2 regions of the Enterobacter sp. PL_is514 genome follow, and region 2 is predicted to be linked to the other one. Evidence: predicted binding sites of a transcription regulator. Region 2 holds the regulator's gene; the other holds the start of a gene.

Region 1 (7,518 bases), on a different contig from region 2:
TATTATGTTCCTTAGCAAAGAGGTTTTTGCACCACGGCGTAAACCCGAACGCCCGACGGCGCAGCCAATCCGAAACACGAGCAAGAACAAAATGCACTAAACGAACAAGATACAGACGGCATCCTGCATATTACGGCGAGATTTCCCTGCGCAGGGACGCGCGAAGAACGTTAAGCAAAAACGTTGCCAGAATGGTTAACCCATTGACGAGCATGCGACATGTTTGAGTATAGAGCGCCGCGTTATGCCGCCTTGCGGGAGGAGAAGAAATTACAGCGGAGATCACATATCGTTAACAATAAAGCCCATAAGTTGTGCAAAGCTCACGGTTTGCACGTTTTTGCAGCAATAAAGACCTAAACTTCAGCCCGGAGAGGGGTGAGATATGTGTTAGGATCGTTTCCTTTTTTGCAGGAGTATCAGCGATGACTGAAGGCCCATTGAATGAAAGCGAAATGGCGTGGCTTGAAGAGACGTTAATGTCTTACGGTCATGATGACGCGTCCGTAATTGACGTGTCCGAACTGGACGGCATGCTTACCGCAGTGCTTTCCGGTCCTGTTGTCGTTGAGCCAGATGCCTGGCTGGTGGCGGTTTGGGGTGGCGAGAAGTACATTCCGCGCTGGAAAAACGATCGTGAGATGAACCGTTTTATCGATCTCTGCTTTAAGCACATGAACGATATTGCCGAGCGTCTGAGCGAATACCCGGATCAGTTCGAACCGATGTTTGGCTATAACGACGTTGACGGTGAGAGTTATACCGTGGTGGAAGAGTGGTGCTACGGCTACATGCGCGGCGTGGCGCTGACGGACTGGTCTGCCTTGCCGGAAGCCCTGAAGGCCGATCTTGAGGTGATTGCTCTGCACGGTACGGAAGAGAACAGCGACAAGCTGGATGAACTGTCCGAAGAGGAGTACATCGCCAGCATCGAGAGCATCCAGCCTGCGGCACTGCGTTTATATCAATACTGGGTAAACAATCCGCAGCAGTCGGAAGCGAAGAAGCCGATTGTGAACGGCACAAAGGTCGGGCGTAACGATCCGTGTCCTTGCGGCAGCGGGAAGAAGTTTAAGAGCTGCTGTTTGCACTGATAAAAAAGGGGCTGATGACAGCCCCTTTTTTTATTTAACCCACTTCCGGCAGCATCCCGGCTGCAATCAACACCTGCACCAGTATAATCACCACCCCGCAGCCAAAGACAACGCACAGCAGCGGTTTTCCCCCCGCCACGCGATACCCTTGCTGCGGATGCTGCTGGCGGCTCTTCCACGCCAGCAGGGAAGGGAGCAACAGCGCCAGGATAGAGAGCGCCACTCCCGCGTAGCCCAGCGCCATCACAAATCCGCGCGGATAAAACAGCGCGAACGCCAGCGGCGGCAGGAAGGTAATTGCGCCCGTCTGTAACCGTCCGGCCGCGGTATTGCGGCGCTGGAACAGGTCGGCCAGATAATCAAACAGGCCGAGCGCCACGCCCAGGAACGAAGTTGCCAGCGCCAGGTCGGCAAACAGGTGTACCGCCAGCTCCACGTGTGGGGAGGTGACGACCTCGCGCAGTGCCAGCAGAAAACCGTTCAGGCCAGCGTGTTGCGCCATCAGCCCAATAAAGGTTGAAGAGTCAATGCTGCCCAGCGTCACCAACTGCCAGAAAATATAGGCAATCAGCGGGATCGCGCTGCCGATAACAAAGACGCGGCGCAGTTTTCGGATATCGCCGTTCATATAGCTGACGATGCTTGGCACGCTGCCGTGGAAGCCAAACGAGGTGAAAATGACCGGGATCGCGGAGAGCGCCAGCCCTTTTTCCAGCGGCAGCGTCAGCAGGTTAACCTTGTGCACGTGCGGCGCCAGCAGCACCAGCATGACAATCAGGAAGAGAATTTTAGCGCTGAACAGAAAACGGTTTAACAGATCGACCAGCGATGTGCCCACGCAGACCACGCCGCCGCCGATGAGCGCAAAGAAGATGGCGCCCGTCGCAGGGGTAATGTCAGAGCCAAACCAGTCGTTGACGCTGGAGGCGATGAGCTCTCCGGCGCCGCTGATATAGGCGGCGGTCAGGGCATACATCAGGAACATCATGCTAAAGCCGGTTATCCACTGGCCGTAGCGTCCGAGATAGCGCGCCGCAAGCGAACCCAGACCGGTGTCGGCGGGTACGTGCTGGTAAACCTCAAGCAGCAACAGTGCGGTGTAACACATCAGCGCCCAGAGCGTTCCCAGCAGCAGCAGGGTCATGCCAAATCCCACGCCCGCGGCTGCCAGAGGCATTGCCAGCATTCCTGCGCCAATTGTCGTTCCGGCGACGATAAAAATACTTCCCAGAGTTCTGTTTTTCACGCTTTCCTCTACAACGCTTCTTAACCGCGACAAAATCTGCGGCGCAGAGTAAGGGAAAAGCCGTTACTCGTCAAATCACCGTTACAAGTGGTGTAAAAAATTATTTACGTATTAATGACCCAGGCCTGTGCCTACCTCATAAGGGCAATACTGCTGCGCGACATTCCGGCGTAACGTAAACAATAAATACAAATTATCAAATTAAGTGAGGGTCTTATGGCAGGGGAGAATCCCTTTTCCGCGGCATGGAGCCGGGGAGGTAACCTGTTGTGCCATGGTCACTGGATAATCAGCTGGCAGAATCAGCCCCTGAACCTTCCCGAGTCCCGCCGCGAAAAGGATATGGGCACCTGGGCAATCTATTCGGTTATTGATCCTGAAGATGAAACCTTTGCACAAGGCTTACAGGAAGATGAGTGGATCATCGAGAATGTCGACTGGTTAACGGATCTGTTTTTCGAGGTGGGTATTCCGCTGGAGACGTCCAGCTACCGCTATTTTTACCAGGCCGTGAATCCCCATGACTGGCGTTGCACCAGCTGTGCGGGGTGTATGTAAATTAACGCGGTGCCGGAAACCGGCACCGCGCTGAAATTAATTCTGCGTATCAAGAGTGGAGAGTTCTTTATCGATAAAGTAAAGACCTTCGCCGGATTTCCCGACCAGAGATAATTTATCCAGCACGGATTTAAACAGCTTCTCTTCTTCGTGTTGCTCAGCGACGTACCACTGCAGGAAATTAAAGGTTGGATAATCCTGGCTGGTCATCGCGGCATGAACCAGTTCGTTAATTTTCTGCGTGATAAGCTGCTCGTGCTCGTAGGTGGCGCGGAACAGTTCATCGAGAGAATTATACTCAGCGAACGGTGATGCCACGGTTTCAATGCGCGGCAGGCTGCCCGTATCTGTCAGATAATCAAACAGACGCTGCATGTGGGTCATCTCTTCCTGAGCGTGACGACGCAGGAACGCGGCAGCGCCCTCGAAACTGTGGTAGCTGCACCAGGCGCTCATCTGCTGGTAGAGCAGGGATGAAAAAAGCTCAAGGTTCATTTGTGCGTTGAGCTTGTCGATCATTTCAGTTTTCAGCATGGTGACGCTCCGGATTATTATTTCTGGTTCACAATGAGCGACACTATAATTTGTTATTTAATTATTTGCAAAACGTAAAATTTTTATTTTATTTATTTAAAATACGAATGGGAATAAAACGCATTGGCGATTTTTATAATTTATTAATGAGAATTGTTTTTGTTCGTAATGAAATAAACTGCCAGCATGCGCTGGCAGCTTCGATTAATACCACGGATTAGTTGACTTAGGATTAACGGCGTAACCCATACATTTATACTGGATAGTCACGCTCTCGTTCAGGCACAAAGAGCCGCTGGTCAGAGTGCAGGTTTTAATGGGCTGACCATAGGCTGAGGCAGTGGCATACCCCATGCTCTGACACGCTTTTGCCGCCGTGCCGTTATTCACATACTCATCGGAATACGCATTTTGCAGCGCAGCCTGGCCGTAGTCGAGGCGGACGATGCCGTTCGGCGCGTCGAGGCTGCTGACTTCAGCCTGGCGGTTAATAGTACATCCCGCGAGCAGCAGGATTGTGCCGGCTACAATGACTCTTTTCATGATTCGCTCTGAGTGGATGGAAATACGTTATCGTACCCGCAGATGCCCGCTGCAATGGCTGGAATAGCCGGACAATCTGCCCTCACTCTTCGCAACGGGTCCGCGGTGAGCGCTTTCAGGCCATGCTCTGATATAAATGTGATGCGCATCACAAAAGTGTTGATTTTTGTGATGGTGGTCATATTATAGGCGCGTTGATAATAAAGTTGTATAACAAGTTAATGGAGCATCATCGTGAAACTGCGCAAAATCCTGAAAAGTATGTGGGCCAATTACTGCCGCACCTTCAAAGACGTGCCGCCGGGCGCCATGTTCTGATAAAAAAACCTGCTTCGGCGGGTTTTTTTTATACCTGCAGGCGATGAAGGGAAGATGCCAGGGGTGTGTTTTGCTACTATGGCGGCCTTTAAATAAGGAGAAAACCCCATGTCACAAAACCTGAGCGCCGATCAGGAACTGGTCTCTGACGTTGTCGCCTGTCAGCTGGTTATCAAACAAATCCTTGATGTTCTGGACGTGATTGCGCCGGTTGAAGTGCGCGAGAAGATGTCTATGCAGCTGAAAAACATCGATTTCGCCAGCCACCCCGCTGCCGCTGACCCGGTTACGCTTCGTGCGATCCAGAAAGCCATCGCGCTGATTGAACTGCGATTCACGCCGCAGGGTGAATCCCACTAAAACCGTGAAATGGGCGACGGCATGTGTCGCCCCTTGATACTGTCAGAAGAACGTCTGGACCAGCAGGTAGCTCGCCGCGCACGCGCAGCTTACCCCAATCAGCCCAGGCAGAATAAAGCTGTGGTTGATGATAAATTTGCCGATGCGGGTGGTGCCTGAACGGTCAAAGCCGATGCAGGCCAAATCACTTGGGTAGGTCGGCAGGACGAAATAGCCGTATGACGCAGGGAAAAAGGCGATCAGCATTTTCGGGTCGATGCCGAGCATGAGGCCCATAGGCGCAACGGCCGTCAGCGCAGCCGCCTGGCTGTTCACCAGTTTTGACACCAGAAACAGCACAATAGCATACGTCCACGGGTGGCTTTTCACGACGCCTTCCAGCGCCAGCTTTAACTCGTCGAGATGCGCCTGGAAAAAGGTATCGCTCATCCACGCCACGCCGAACACCGAGAAGATCGCGACCATACCGGCCTTAAACACCGCGCCGTTGGAAATCGCCGACGCATTGACCTTACAGGCCATCAGCATCACGGCCCCTGCGATTAACATCATCATCTGAATAACGAGGTTCATCGACAGCGCCGTCATTTTGCCTTTCAGCTCAAAGGCGGGGCGCAGCTCAGGGAACGCACCCAGCAAAACGACCACGGCAATACCGGCAAAGAAAATCCACGTGGACCAGTAGGCCTGTTTAGGGAAACGCTGATTCATTAACGTCTCCGTTCCACCGTAGATAAACTCGCGCTGCTTAGGATCTTTCAGCTTTTCCTGAAACTCCACGTCATCCGCCAAATCTTTTCCGCGGCGTAAACTCCACAGGGCAGCAATAGCTACGCCGAAAAGTGAAGCGGGAACAGATACGGCGAGAATTTCCAGGATCCCCCACGCGTGGCCGATGCCATGCTGGGCCGCCAGGATAGACACCAGCGACACCACGGCAACGGACACGGGGGAGGCGGTAATCGCCATCTGCGACGCGACCGATGCCACGGCCATGGGGCGCTCGGGGCGGATCCCTTTTTTCAGGGCGATATCCGCAATGATGGGGAACATGGTATAGACCACATGCCCGGTGCCGCACAGAAAGGTCAGCATCCAGGTGGTGAATGGGGCGAGCAGGGTGATGTGCTGTGGGTGTTTGCGCAGCAGACGTTCAGCAAACTGCATCATGACGTTGAGGCCACCCGCAGTCTGCAGCGTAGCGGCACAACCAATCACCGCGAGGATGGTCAGCATAACGTCTACCGGCGGCTTACCCGGTTGCAGACCAAAGACAAAACATAAAATAAAAAGACCAATACCGCTGATTAACCCGAGCCCCATACCGCCGAAACGCGTACCCGTCAGCAGGCAGAGGAGAATGACAACAAACTCAATGGTGATCATGATGCTCCCTCGTCAATGATTATGTAACTAAATAAATCATCACACGTTGTGTGGTTAATCATTGGGAGCCAGATCTGATTTGTTAAATTTCAGCAAAAGCAGAAGGTTGGAGACGTGAAGGGAGCCTGCTCCTCCGAATGGGAGCAGGCCAAAAAACTCAGTGGTGCTGCACCGCCACGATGTCGAGCAGATGACGGTCGGTTTGCTCAGGACATAAACCTGCCTGCTGCGCATTATGGATCTCATCCGCCAGCGTCTTCAGCAGCAGGCCATCCTGCTGCTGCTCTTTATCCATATCGCGTAAGAATCTGAGCGTCGTAATGTCCTGCTGCGCTTTGGCTTCATCGGCCAGTTTGTTGAGGGTGCTGCAGCGTTGTTCATACTCTTCAAGCGTCTTCTGAAACAGTTCTTCCAGGCAAGAGTAATTTTCATTGATCCCATCAAGGGCTTTAACGACAGGATTTGCCCCTGCGGCTTTCAGGAAGTTAAAGACACGCATCATATGGGTGACGTTACTTTGCGCCTGAGAGCGAAAGAATGTGGCAGATCCCGTGAGGCTATTCTCGGCACACCACGCACTTAAGTGAAGGTGCAGATTCGAGGCGTAGAACTCAAGGTTCATCTGCGCGTTAAGTTTTTGCATCATCGTTTGGGTAGCCATACTCATATCCTTATTGACTGTGGGACGTGATGTCCGTTGCTTAACCTGAGCGTCAGGCAAATATGAAGAAAAGAGCAGAAATACACATTCTGCCGTGACCGAAGTCGACCGAAATTCACTTCCTGTGTTCGATATAAATAAGCATACCCTTGTCTTTGGTCTAAGAAAACTCTTAATTGGGCTGTATTTACCATACATTACAAAGTTTAATATAGTACAGAAATGCAATCAGCTCGCCATGAATTGAATATAGTTTAATGCTCTAATAATTAACAGTTTTTATTGCAGAGATACACTGTTACTCTTTCGAAAATATTAAGTTGGAATAATACTCCGTGAAAAAGAGAAATACGGATTAATCGTTTCGAATATATGATGTGCTAATAAAATTGCGCTAAATCAAATTCTGCGGAATAACCGTGTTCAGGTGCCTGGTGCATTTTTGATGAAAAACATCTTGAACCCCTTTAACGCCAGATGACGTTTAGTCCACTGAGGGGGATCAGGGATTTCTTAGCTAATCTTATGGATAATTCTGCTTAACCCACTTTCATTTGTCTGACAAATCCTGCCTTTTTTATGTCATTTTTCGCTGAATTTATGTACGCAATTACTGTAATTCTGCGGTGTGATGGGGCTCTCTTATGGATGATTAATTTCCCGCTAAAACTATCACCAGCAATAACGCTTATGACGAGGTAAGCGCTAATGCCTTGTTTTAAGTCCGATTAAATAAGAAGCACGCACATATTCCCTACAGAAAAGAATGCTAAAGCTGGAGTTTACCATGCACAAATTTACTAAAGCGCTGGCGGCCA
Region 2 (7,518 bases):
TTTGTGATTATATTTTCACAATCACTGTGACATAAAATGGATGGTCATGACATGGCAACTGAACAACCAGCAATTACCCGCGCGACATTCGATGAAGTGATCCTGCCGATTTATGCACCGGCTGAGTTTATCCCGGTGAAGGGGAAAGGCAGCCGCGTCTGGGATCAGCAGGGTAAAGAGTATGTGGATTTCGCGGGCGGTATTGCGGTCACGGCGCTGGGTCATTGCCATCCCGCGCTGGTGGAGGCGCTGAAAACCCAGGGGGAAACCCTGTGGCACACCAGCAACGTGTTCACCAACGAACCGGCGCTGCGCCTGGGCCGCAAGATCATTGATGCGACCTTTGCCGAGCGCGTGCTGTTTATGAACTCCGGCACCGAAGCCAACGAAACCGCTTTTAAGCTGGCGCGCTACTACGCGACAACGCGCCATAGCCCGTACAAAACCAAAATCATCGCCTTCCACAACGCCTTCCACGGACGCTCCTTCTTTACCGTCTCCGTTGGCGGCCAGCCGAAGTATTCCGACGGGTTTGGCCCGAAACCGGCTGATATCGTCCACGTGCCGTTTAACGATCTGCACGCGGTGAAAGCGGTAATGGACGACCACACTTGCGCAGTTGTTGTCGAGCCGATCCAGGGTGAAGGCGGCGTGACTGCGGCAACCCCGGAATTCCTGAAAGGGCTGCGCGCGCTGTGCGACGAATATCAGGCGCTGCTGGTCTTTGATGAAGTGCAGTGCGGAATGGGACGTACCGGGGACCTGTTTGCCTATATGCACTACGGCGTGACGCCGGATATTCTGACCAGCGCCAAAGCGCTCGGCGGTGGATTCCCGGTAAGTGCGGTCCTGACGACGCAGGAGATCGCCTCCGCGTTCCACGTCGGTTCTCACGGCTCAACCTACGGCGGTAACCCGCTGGCGAGCGCCGTAGCGGGCGCCGCGTTCGACATCATCAACACGCCGGAGGTGTTGAACGGCGTTAGCGCGAAGCGCGAGCTGTTCGTAAAACACCTGCAAAAGATTGACGAGCAGTACGACGTGTTCAGCGAGATCCGCGGGATGGGACTGCTGATTGGCGCTGAGCTGAAGCCGCAGTACAAGGGACGCGCGCGTGATTTCCTGCATGCCGCCGCTCGCGAAGGGGTGATGGTGCTGAACGCCGGGCCGGACGTGATGCGCTTTGCGCCGTCGCTGGTGGTGGAAGATAAAGACATCGAAGACGGGTTAACCCGCTTTGCCGCCGCGGTCGCGAAGATCGTAAAAGGTTAATACGCCGTCCGCTTCAACCTGCGGGTTAGCCAAATCCCGTGATGCGGACGCTGACGCCATGCCACCGAAGAAATGGTGTGCATGGTGTTCAGATGCCCCAGTACGCGCTGCAAATGCTGCTCCAGGGTGCTCATTGGCCCGTGGGTTAACGTTTCCGGCGCTTCCAGAATGTTCGAATCTCCCGACTCACCCGGCGAGTCATATTCCAGACGCTGCTGACAGCGCTGCAGCGCAATTTCACACGACTGCAGGTAGCGCTGCGCCAGATCCGGCGTCAGCATCGTGTGCTCGCGCGCCAGCGTGGTCATGGCGTTAATATGCTCGACGATAAACTGGCTGTGCGTCACCCAGAGCTTCATGTCTGCCAGATAGTGCGAGTTAAAGCCCGGCTCCTGCATTGCCTGGTTGAGTGAGTTGAACAGGGCGTTGTGCGCCTGGTTGACCTTCATGCGCTGATAAGCCAGCGGAGAGGGCTGCGGGTCGTCGCTCAGGATCAGGCGAATGGCCTGCTGGTCGGCCTCCAGCGCGTCGTGGGCATTCTGGCGCAGCAGTCCGCTTTGCCACTGCGGCCAGAGCCAGACCATACCGCCGAAGGCAATCAGGCAGCCGATCAGGGTATCGATCAGCCTGGCGACAATAAACTGTTCGCCATTGAGCGTGAGTAGCTGCAGGGTGTATACCGCCGTCACCGTGAAGCCCACCATCGCCCAGCCGTAGTTTTTGCGGATAATCAGGTAGCTCACCAGCGTGATCGCCAGCATCCCTGCCAGGGTGTAGCCTTCCGGCACGTGGAAGTGCAGCGTCACGCCCGCGATGATCAGCCCGGCCATCGTTCCGCCAGCCCGATGCAGAATACGCACCCGCGTGGCGCCGTAGCCGTTCTGGGTGACAAACAGCACGGTCATTAAGATCCAGTAGGGTTTCGGCAGATGCAGCGCCATGCCCATCAGGCTGGCGGTACTGAGCATCACGCTAATTCGTGCGGCGTTGCGCAGGGCGGACGATTTAAGCGACAGATAGCTCCTGAGCGCGGGCAATAACGGCAGGCGTTTTTGCTTATCCGCCATCAGATCGCGCGGATAGAGCGGGCGCTGGGTGCGTAGCACGCGGGCGATGCGGCTGAAGTGCCAGGCGGCAAACTGGCCGACCGGGTTATCCGGATGCTGACGGGCGATTTTCTCCAGCGCGCCCAGCTGTTTTTCCATGTTAAAGCGTGTGGGGTAGCGGTGGTAAAGAATATCGTCTGCCAGCACCCGCAGACGTGCCGAGACGGTCTGCGCGTTCCAGCGGATCACCGCTTCGGCGTGGCTGCGCTCGACCAGCTTTTGCACCTCCTGCGGGTGGTGCAGGCTCACGGAGATATGCTCCTGCAGATCCAGGCCTACCTGGAAGGTGCGCAGCAGCCGTTTGTATTCGTGGTTCTTGTTGGCGGCGAGCATATGCAGCTGCTGATAGCACTGGCTTATCAGATCCACCACCTTCTGCTGGCGCGTCAGCAGGGGCGGTAAGGATTTTTCCGGATCGGTATGCTGGGTCAGCAGGGTGTATTTGGCTTCGCAGTAATCCGCAAGCTGCACATAGAGCAGGCTCAGGGATTCACGCAGCGGCTGCTCCCGCCACAGCCAGAACCAGAACCAGTTAAACAGGCCGTACCATAATGTCCCCAGGGCGTAGATCAGCAGCGGCTCCCACACCGGCATATTCCCGGCGAGGCTCAGCGTGAAAATGGCCGCAATCAGCGACGCGGGAAGCAGGCGGGCGTGCAGAGAACTGATTTCCGCCGTGACGCCGAGGGTCATCGCCAGCACGGTCAGGATCAGCGGCAGCGGAATATCACGAGCCAGTAAAAGCTGTACGGCGAGGCTACAGCCCGCAAACAGGCAGCCGCCGATAATCAGGCGTTTGAAAAAGCGCTTATGCGGCGTGTCCAGACCGGCGATGTTGCAGCAGGCAGGCACGAGGGAAAACAGCAGACCTTGCTGAAGATGTCCGAGGATCAGGCCTATGGCCACAGGAAGACACAACACCAGCGTTTGTCGCAGTGCGTAGTTAACTTCCGGGTGATAGATCAGCCTGCGCCACATGGGGAGTAGAGACAAAAACGGCGTGACACCTTGCGATGGCACGCCGTTTAAGCGGAATTAACGCGTTCCGTAAACCACGATGGTTTTACCGTGGGCAGAGATCAGGTTTTGATCTTCCAGCATTTTCAGGATACGGCCCACTGTTTCACGGGAGCAACCGACGATCTGACCAATTTCCTGACGGGTAATTTTAATTTGCATGCCGTCCGGGTGGGTCATAGCGTCTGGCTGTTTCGCCAGGTTCAGTAGGGTCTGTGCGATACGGCCTGTCACGTCCAGGAAGGCGAGGTTGCCCACTTTCTCTGAGGTGACCTGCAGACGGCGCGCCATCTGGGAAGAAAGACGCATCAGGATGTCAGGGTTAACCTGAATCAGCTGACGGAACTTCTTGTAAGAAATTTCAGCCACTTCACATGCTGTCTTTGCACGAACCCAGGCGCTACGTTCCTGGCCCTCTTCAAACAGGCCCAGTTCACCGATGAAATCGCCCTGGTTCAGATAAGAAAGGATCATCTCTTTCCCTTCTTCATCTTTGATCAGCACTGCCACCGAGCCTTTAACGATGTAATACAACGTTTCCGCTTTTTCACCCTGGTGAATCAGCGTGCTCTTTGATGGGTACTTATGAATGTGGCAATGAGACAAGAACCATTCGAGAGTCGGGTCTGTTTGCGGTTTGCCAAGCACCATGCGCTGTTATCCTCTGTTATAAGCTGTCACCAGAGTCATCAGATGCATCCGGACTCTGGGGTTGCAATCGAATTCTTACCCATACCCTGGGAAGTCGGCTACCGTAACGTTTCGCAGCCAGTAAAGTTTGATGTCCTCTGCATACATGTGTAACGTCAATGTATTACTGTAGCATCCAGAGTGTTTTAGCATAGCTTTCGCCGCGTGTCTCCTGGTGTCTCGCTTCAGCATGATGCAGGTCGCCTTCCATTGCGAGAAATGTAACGCACGCGTAATCTGTCACCAAAAATGCAACGTTGGAGTTTAAGAATATGCAAGCGCGCGTGAAATGGGTTGAAGGTTTAACGTTCCTGGGCGAGTCCGCGTCAGGACACCAGATTTTGATGGACGGTAACTCCGGCGATAAAGCGCCAAGCCCAATGGAAATGGTGCTGATGGCGGCAGGGGGATGCAGCGCCATTGACGTGGTGTCGATTCTGCAAAAAGGTCGTCATGACGTGACGGATTGTGAGGTTAAACTCACGTCAGAACGTCGCGAAGAGGCGCCACGCCTGTTCACCCATATTAATCTGCACTTTGTGGTCACCGGTAAAGAGTTGAAGGACGCAGCGGTCTCGCGTGCGGTGGATCTGTCTGCGGAGAAGTACTGCTCTGTGGCGTTAATGCTGGAGAAAGCGGTAAAAATCACGCATTCGTATGAAGTGATCGAGGCTTAATTATTGGGGCATCGTGCGTGTTGATGCCCTCACCCTAACCCTCTCCCACAGGGAGAGGGAACATGTTCACGCGATCTGCTTCCCTTCCATCAGTCGCTCCACCAGCGGCGTCATGATGAGCTCCATCGCCAGCCCCATTTTTCCGCCCGGCACGACTAACGTATTCATGTGCGAAATAAACGAGCCCTGCAGCATGGCCAGTAGCCAGGGGTAATCAATGCCTTCGAGATTGCGGAAATGGATCACCACAAAGCTCTCATCAAGGGACGGGATACTTTTGGCGGCAAACGGGTTGGAGGTGTCCACCGTCGGCACCCGCTGGAAGTTGATATGGGTGCGGGAGAACTGCGGTGTCAGGAAGTTGATGTAATCTTCCATGGAGCGCACCACCGAGTCCATCACCGCCTCTCGTGAATGGCCGCGCTCGCTCATGTCGCGCGTCAGCTTCTGGATCCACTCCAGGTTAACGATAGGGACCACGCCGACCAGCAGGTCCACGTGGCGCGCCACGTCGTGTTGAGGAGTGACCACGCCACCGTGCAATCCTTCGTAAAACAGCACGTCGGTGGGTTCCGGCAGCGGTTGCCACGGGGTGAACGTCCCCGGCACCTGATTCCAGGGAACGGCTTCATCATAGGTATGCAGATACTTGCGGGACTGCCCTTTGCCGCTCTGACCGTACTCTATAAAGGTTTGTTCCAGCAGGCCGAAGTCATTGGCTTCCGGGCCGAAATAGCTGATGTGTTTACCCAGATCGCGCGCTTTACGGATGGCCATATCCATCTCCGGACGCGTGTAGCGGTGAAAGCTGTCGCCTTCGACCTCCGCCGCACGAAGATTCAGCTGGGCGAAAATCTTGCGAAAGGCGAGGCTGGTGGTGGTGGTTCCCGCACCACTCGACCCCGTAACGGCAATAACCGGATGTCTGGCAGACATAGCAACTCCCTGACTGAAAAGGGTGGAAGATCAGCCGTGAAACGCGTTGCGGGGCATGATATTGACCGTCTCATGCAGTTCTGACCACACCAGCACCACGTCGCCGCTTTTCAGCTGGCGCTTTACATCGTTGACCTTTTGCTCAAGCGAGCGTTCCTGTTCACCATAATCGGTGCCTTCGCGTAATACAAAGCTTTCAATCAGATTATCGAGCGTTTCGGGAGCCAGATCCTGCCAGGGAATAATCATTTTGCACCGTCCAGATAAGGGGTTAGCCAGTCAGGAATACGCGTCTCAAGCCACATTTTCGGGCGGCGCAGCGTACCGCCGATAAACCCGACGTGGCCGCCGTGCTCGGTCAACTGATAGTGAACGTTGTCGGGCAGGAATTCCTGAGCGGGGATCGAGTGATGATCCATAAACGGGTCATCTTTGGCATGAATGATCAGCGTCGGCTGCGTGATCTTGCTGAGCAGCGGCATGGCGCTGCACTGACGATAATAGTCAATCGCATCGGCGAAGCCGTGGATTTTCGCGGTGATCAGGTCGTCGAACTCGCGAATACGGCGCACCTTTTTCAGCTGACGCAGGCTGACCGGCAGGGTATCCGGATAGGCTTTCAGCTTACGCGCCGCGTTGGCCTTCAGCAGGTTGAGCAGGTAGCGCTGATAGACGCGGGAAAAGCCTTTATCCATGTGGTAGCTGCACTGCTCCAGCATAAACGGTGCGGAGACAATGACGGCGGCATCCAGCGGGACGGTTTCACCCTCTTTGGCCAGCAGGCAGGCCAGCATATTGCCGCCCAGCGAGTAGCCCACCGCGGCGGTCGGCACGGTGCCAAAGTTGTCCCGCAGCCAGTGTAAAAACCACGTTCCGTCTTCGGTTTCACCCGAGTGATAAATGCGTTTCTGACGATTCGGTTCGCCGCTGCAGCCGCGAAAATGCATCACCACGCCGAGCCAGCCGCGCGCTTTTGCCGCCTCAATTAACCCGTGTGCATATGGGCTGTGCAGGCTGCCTTCCAGACCGTGAAAGACCACCAGACGCGGCTTATGGCGGGCCTGCTCCGGCGCTTCGCTCCAGGCGAGATCCAGAAAATCACCGTCTGGCAGGTCAAGCCGCTGCCAGTGTGGGGTGAACTGAACCTTGCGGCGGATCAGTCGCGGCAGCATGGTCTGCAAATGGCGATTGGCCACGCCGCGCATAGGCACGAACTCAGTGCTGTCTTCGGCCGCAATGTCGAAGTCTGATGGAATGATTTGGGTCATAAGGGCGATGCTGATTCTTGTCAGAAATTTACGGTACTTTCCGAATTGTACCCCGTTTAGCCTGGTTTTCCGAAACATGAACTGATCCCGATCACAAATCTTTACCTTGATTATTACTCTCAGGCTAATGATTCCACTCTACGCTTAATTGATGCCTTTCTCACCAGAGCGCACACTTTACTCAACGTTAAGCAAATCAAAATGATTAGCTGAATCAGGAGGTTAATAATGTTATCTGGGCAAACACCCACCCGGCAATGGAACACGCGACGCAGCGAAAAAGCGCGTCGCCTGGCGTCCGTACCGGTGCAGGGCAAGGTACTGCCAACCGGCGATCTTGTCGCCATGCTGGAAAAACTGATCGCGCCTGGCGACAAGGTCGTTCTGGAAGGTAACAACCAGAAGCAGGCGGATTTCCTTTCCCGCTCGCTGGCCGAAGTGAACCCGCAAATTGTCCACGACCTGCATATGATCATGCCGAGCGTCGGCCGCAGCGAGCATCTGGATATCTTCGAGAAAGGCATCGCCCGCAAGCTGGATTTCTCCTTCTCC

The links. The regulator CRP, encoded in region 2, controls carbon source genes, mostly activating them, when cyclic AMP is high. The targets are predictions, from matches to a motif close to ATGTGANNNNNNTCACAT.
Region 1: the regulator CRP is predicted to act here: its motif matches at 4,112-4,129, upstream of azuC (stress response protein AzuC).

The regions. Positions count from the first base shown of each region.
Region 1 covers NZ_JBVPGN010000028.1:298,255-305,772, forward strand. Annotated here, with positions in the region: gene AC0TNG_RS07660 (YecA/YgfB family protein) at 426-1,094, shown strand; gene tyrP (tyrosine transporter TyrP) at 1,129-2,340, opposite strand; gene AC0TNG_RS07670 (hypothetical protein) at 2,557-2,898, shown strand; gene ftnA (non-heme ferritin) at 2,935-3,432, opposite strand; gene yecR (YecR family lipoprotein) at 3,637-3,975, opposite strand; gene azuC (stress response protein AzuC) at 4,210-4,293, shown strand; gene AC0TNG_RS07690 (DUF2766 family protein) at 4,402-4,653, shown strand; gene AC0TNG_RS07695 (anaerobic C4-dicarboxylate transporter) at 4,696-6,039, opposite strand; gene AC0TNG_RS07700 (non-heme ferritin-like protein) at 6,197-6,700, opposite strand; gene araF (arabinose ABC transporter substrate-binding protein AraF) at 7,488-7,518, shown strand, end outside.
Region 2 covers NZ_JBVPGN010000029.1:19,985-27,502, reverse strand. Annotated here, with positions in the region: gene argD (bifunctional acetylornithine/succinyldiaminopimelate transaminase) at 52-1,272, shown strand; gene AC0TNG_RS08635 (YccS/YhfK family putative transporter) at 1,269-3,356, opposite strand; gene crp (cAMP-activated global transcriptional regulator CRP) at 3,414-4,046, opposite strand; gene AC0TNG_RS08625 (OsmC family protein) at 4,358-4,762, shown strand; gene AC0TNG_RS08620 (phosphoribulokinase) at 4,829-5,698, opposite strand; gene AC0TNG_RS08615 (YheU family protein) at 5,729-5,947, opposite strand; gene AC0TNG_RS08610 (hydrolase) at 5,944-6,966, opposite strand; gene mdcA (malonate decarboxylase subunit alpha) at 7,195-7,518, shown strand, end outside.